2 regions of the Edaphobacter sp. FHG110511_03 genome follow, and region 2 is predicted to be linked to the other one. Evidence: riboswitches for the same ligand, from Rfam matches in the RefSeq annotation. Region 2 holds a riboswitch; the other holds the start of a gene.
What was found. A riboswitch is a leader RNA that binds a small molecule or an ion and turns the genes downstream of it on or off. The one in region 2 is predicted to bind cobalamin.
Positions count from the first base shown of each region.

Region 1: another riboswitch for cobalamin. It lies ahead of AC5S26_RS25790 (TonB-dependent receptor domain-containing protein); the one in region 2 lies ahead of AC5S26_RS00220 (ABC transporter substrate-binding protein).

Region 1 is NZ_JBZYWL010000008.1:96,280-98,668, forward strand. It holds gene AC5S26_RS25790 (TonB-dependent receptor domain-containing protein) at 1-1,065, opposite strand, end outside; cobalamin riboswitch at 1,328-1,517, opposite strand; gene AC5S26_RS25795 (DUF3467 domain-containing protein) at 1,740-2,048, shown strand; gene AC5S26_RS25800 (ArnT family glycosyltransferase) at 2,059-2,389, shown strand, end outside.
Region 2 is NZ_JBZYWL010000001.1:56,833-59,221, forward strand. It holds gene AC5S26_RS00210 (CbtB domain-containing protein) at 1-44, shown strand, start outside; gene AC5S26_RS00215 (CbtA family protein) at 78-797, shown strand; cobalamin riboswitch at 834-1,024, shown strand; gene AC5S26_RS00220 (ABC transporter substrate-binding protein) at 1,047-2,012, shown strand; gene AC5S26_RS00225 (ABC transporter ATP-binding protein) at 2,009-2,389, shown strand, end outside.

The sequences.
Region 1 (2,389 bases), on a different contig from region 2:
GACGCGTGTCTGTGTCAGCGCGTCAGTGCCTAATTCGAAATCCTGCGGCGTGTCGAAGCTTGTGCTGAGTTTGAAGCCAGGAATGTTGAGGACTTGCGCCGGGACACCGGCATCGGTTTTGAATCGATCGCGATTAAGGAATTCGGAAACAGTAAACTGCGCTCGGTTACCTATCAGCCAGGTCATCGTCGGCGATACATTAATGCGCTTCGCTCCATTGTTTCTCCAACCGCCGCTATTTTCGAAACTGGCATCTACACGATATAAAAGCGGATCTAGGCCGAAGAGTCTTCCTGCTGCACCTCCGGCCACTTGGTTTGTACCGTAGCTTCCGCCCCGATAGACCAAATCAAAAGTGGGAATCGCCTGTGGCTTTTTGTGAATGATATTAATCGCGCCGCCAAGAGCACCTGAGCCATACAAAATCGAAGCTGGTCCCTTCAAGACCTCGACACTGCGCACACTATTCAGCTGAGTGTTTAGCCGATTACCTTCGAGCCGCATTCCATCTGAAAGAACTACGACCGCGTCTGAGCCGCCCGTATTGAACCCGCGAACCGTGTAGTACTCGTAAACTCCATAGATCTTTTGCGCCGTTACACCAGAGACATTCCTTAGCGCCGTAACGAGGTCGTTCACACCTTGTTCGCGAAGTAGCGTGGATGGAATCGTGCTCACCTGAGCAGGAATTTCATTGTTAGGCACATCCATGTTTGAAGCGGTTGCCTTGGTCTCGGTAGCCGTAACGGAGATTTCAGTTGAGACACTCTTCGGGGCCAAACGAATCTCGATCTGAGAAGACTCCCTCTCTAGATCAATGGGGCGAGTTACGCTTTCGAAGCCATCCGCTTCAACCAGAAGTTCAGAGTGCCTCTTCGTCACATTGTCGAATGCGAAGTTTCCATTGTTCTCGGTCGTGGCCTTCTGTGTGCCTCCCGAAGTTATGAGTTGCACTGTCGCCAGTAGGCCCAGGCCTTGGTTGTCGCGTACTGTGCCAGAAACACGCATGGTTTGTTGAGCACACACTGGCAGGACGGCAAGCGCTATTAAGAAAATGATAGCCATGGGACGTCGTAGACCCACAATTTTGCACAGTCTTGTCCCAATTTGATGGCCATTACTTTGAAGTTTTGGCTTGCCGAAGACTCGGACGAAAAGATCGAGTGCATATCGGTAAGAATCCAGGGGGAGAACATTAATTGTGTTGCGGGGGATGCTCACTGTATAGCCTCCAGCTGGAATGGCTGTAGACTTTGCGAGCAGAGACGATCGAATTGAGACGTCGGGTGGGGATAACGAATCGCATTCTTCCTGTTCTCCGCAGGTAAGTCGTACAACATTCTCGGCAGGTTTCCTGGCTTCGAGGTTGCGATTCTTTGCTGGCCATTCACCTTCCCCAGCAATTGCTGAGTGGTATTACGAATGGCTTCCCTCGCTCACAGTGGCGGGACCGCGCCGGTCTTTCACCGGACTTCCCTATTAAGCCCTTGCGGGCACCTGAGAACTTTCAAGAAATAACATGGCGACTGATGAGCGTCAATCAGAGCCCGTCCTGGAGGTCGAGGAAATTACGGAATGGATGTGCCTAATTCGTGCCCGATGGTCGCTTGTTCCCGCTTATACTGATTGAGCGTTACGATGCAGCCAAGCCTTTTGCACCAAGCAGACGGATCTGGCGGGGTAATCCGTGGGGATTCAAGTCCCCCCTTTCGCACCAACTCTTTTTTAGAAAGTGACTCATGAATCAGCCGAAACCGAATGCGGAGCCGAAGCTCAATCTCTCCACCACCCCGGATTATCGCGAGGGCTATGCCAACAGCGTTCAGGTTCGCATGTCGGTGTGGGACTTCCTGTTGGTCTTCGGGACCATGAGCCAGGACACTCCTGACGAGCTTACCGTGAAGAACTTTCAGGGTATTTACCTGAGCCCGCAACAGGCCAAAGCTTTGCTCAATGTGCTCGGCCACAACCTCGCGCAGTATGAGCAGACCTTTGGCGCCATCGCTCTCGATCAACAGGTCCCCCAGGTCGGCGGTCCCGTCCATTAATAAAACACGCGTGCGATCCTCTCCAGACTCTCGCCGCGCTCCTGCCGAGCTTCCTACAGGACTGCTCTTTCCTCTCTTCTTCGCTGCGGTTTACCTCAGTCACCTTACGCTGCTTCGCCTGCCTTACTTCTGGGACGAAGCCGGTTACTACATCCCGGCCGCGTGGGATTTCTTTCGCACCGGCTCGTTGATCCCCCAGACCACGCTCTCCAACGCGCATCCTCCTCTGCCTTCCATCCTGCTGGCTGCATGGTGGCACCTCTCCGGATTCGTCGTCAGTGGAACCCGCACGCTGGTCGTCATGATTACGGCTACGGCGCTGGTCGCGGTCTTTCACCTCG
Region 2 (2,389 bases):
TCGTTCACGATGGCCGCCACCTCCTGGGTTTTCCCTGTCACTGAGAGACGGATTCTAACCTAAGGTCGGAATGTCTCTTGGCACGTAGCCTACTCATCCGCGGCATGTTGGTCGGCATCCTTGCCGGCCTGGTTGTATTCGTTTCCGCTCACTGGCTGGGCGAACCTCAAGTGGATCGCGCGATTGCCTTTGAATCCGGCACCGGCCATATACACGATCAAGAAGAGCCAGAGATTTTCAGCCGGCGCGTTCAGAAAACCGTCGGGCTACTCACTGGTACGGTAACATTCGGCGCGGCATTAGGGGGTCTTTTCGGCCTTAGTTTCGCTTTTTCATATGGACGCGTCGGCCCGACCCGTCCGCGCGACCTCGCCGCGTTCCTCGCCTGCATTGGTTTCATAACCGTTGTGTTCGTTCCAAGCCTCAAATATCCTGCTAGCCCGCCGTCAGTCGGCAACCCTGAAACAATTGGCATTAGAACTAGCGCATTCTTCTTAATGATCCTGCTCTCTGTTCTTGCAATGGTCGTATCGATTAAGATCGGACGCTACTCAATACGGCGATTTGGAGGATGGAATGGCGGGGTTTTGGCCGCAATCTTTTTTATCGCAATAGTAACCATCATCGGCTATCTCCTTCCACCGATCAACGAAGTCCCGACAGGATTCCCTGCTGATTTGCTTTGGCAATTTCGTCTGGCGTCATGGGCTCTTCAAGTTCTGCTTTGGGCATCGATCGGACTTCTATTTGGTTGGTTGACGGAGCGCGACAAGCGATGGTCGGGTGCAAAGTTCTAGGGGCGCTTGCTTCATGTCCAGACACTCCACCGTGATACAAATGAATTAACCCGAGGTGCCCAATAGGGCTTAAAAGGGAAGTCCGGGGAAATACCGGCGCGGTCCCGCCACTGTAAACAAAGAGACGCTGCCTGCAATACCACTCGGTCGAACAACCGGGGAAGGAAGGCAGTCGACATGCAAATGTCGCTTTGAGCCAGGAGACCTGCCAGGGGTTCATGTTTGCAACGTTCTGCGGAGAACAGACTCTTGCGCCCCAATATTGACCTCTTCGAGGATAACCCGCGTCAGTCTTGCTCCCTCGTTCGGGCGGCGATCCCGAATGCTCATATTCTTTCGCGGCGCAACTTCACAAGCGGACTCCTCTGTCTAATCTTCGCGCGTTCACTTCTGGCCCAGCAGCGGCCTCGCCGCATTGTTTCCACGGCGCCTAGCATCACCGAGGCACTTTTCGCACTTGATCTCGGGGGGCAGGTCGTCGGCGTTTCACAATATTGTGATTTTCCTCCTGAGGTTGCCAAACTTCCCAAGGTCGGTACCTACGTCAAACCTAACCTTGAAGCGATCGCACGGCTCGCACCCGACTTAGTAGTTCTTCAGACGGCGCCCGTTGATCTGACAGATCGGCTCAAAGCCTTGCGTATTGGGTTTGTTGAAGTTCCGCACGGCACATTGAATGACGTTCTAACGGGGATCCAAATCATCGCAAGATCTGCAGGAGTACCAGACCGGTCTGCTGCTGTAGTCGGCCGAATCAAAAGCTCGCTGCAAAACACCCGAATGAAAGCCCGTACCTCGCCATCCCCCCATGTCATTGTGATCGTTAATCGTAGACAAGGAACGCTGACAGACTTAACAGCAGTGGGCCCCGACAATTACCTCAATGAAATTCTGGAAGTTGCCGGGGGGACCAATGTGCTCGCAAAACCTGGACTCCCACGGTATCCCCACATTTCGATGGAAACGATCATCCGCGAGAACCCGGATGTAATTCTCGATCTCAGCAGCATGCAAGATTCTGAGGCGAAGCGACAAGAAGAGCGTCCAGCCCTTTTGTCGCTCTGGCGGCAGAACCAGACGCTTAAAGCTGTATGCGGTGGCCGTGTGTACTTCGGCACCTCGAACGTTCTTTTGGTTCCAGGCCCACGTGCGCCTCAGGCCGCCGAAATGTTGTTCGATTTCCTTCATGGAAGCGGCGGAGGGCTACAAAGTTGAACCATGTTCTCGCCATTGACGATCTCAGCTTCTCGCACGGCACGCGAGAAGTTCTGAAGCTTGCAACATTCCAAGCAGCTCCAGGAGAGTTTCTTGCTCTGCTTGGTGTCAATGGTGCGGGCAAGAGTACGTTACTCGACATCCTCGCCGGCCTGCGCAAAGCGGATTCCGGCGCAATTGAGGTGGAAGGGCGCGATCAGCGACAGTGGAGACCTCGTGAACTTGCTCAACGTATTAGCCACCTACCGCAGGCCGTAAACGCGAGCCTTCCTTTCACGTCCGAACAACTCGTCGCAATGGGCAGATATCCACATACCGATAGATGGTTCGAATCCGAGGAAGACCACAAACTAATCCAGAGTTCAATGGAACGAACC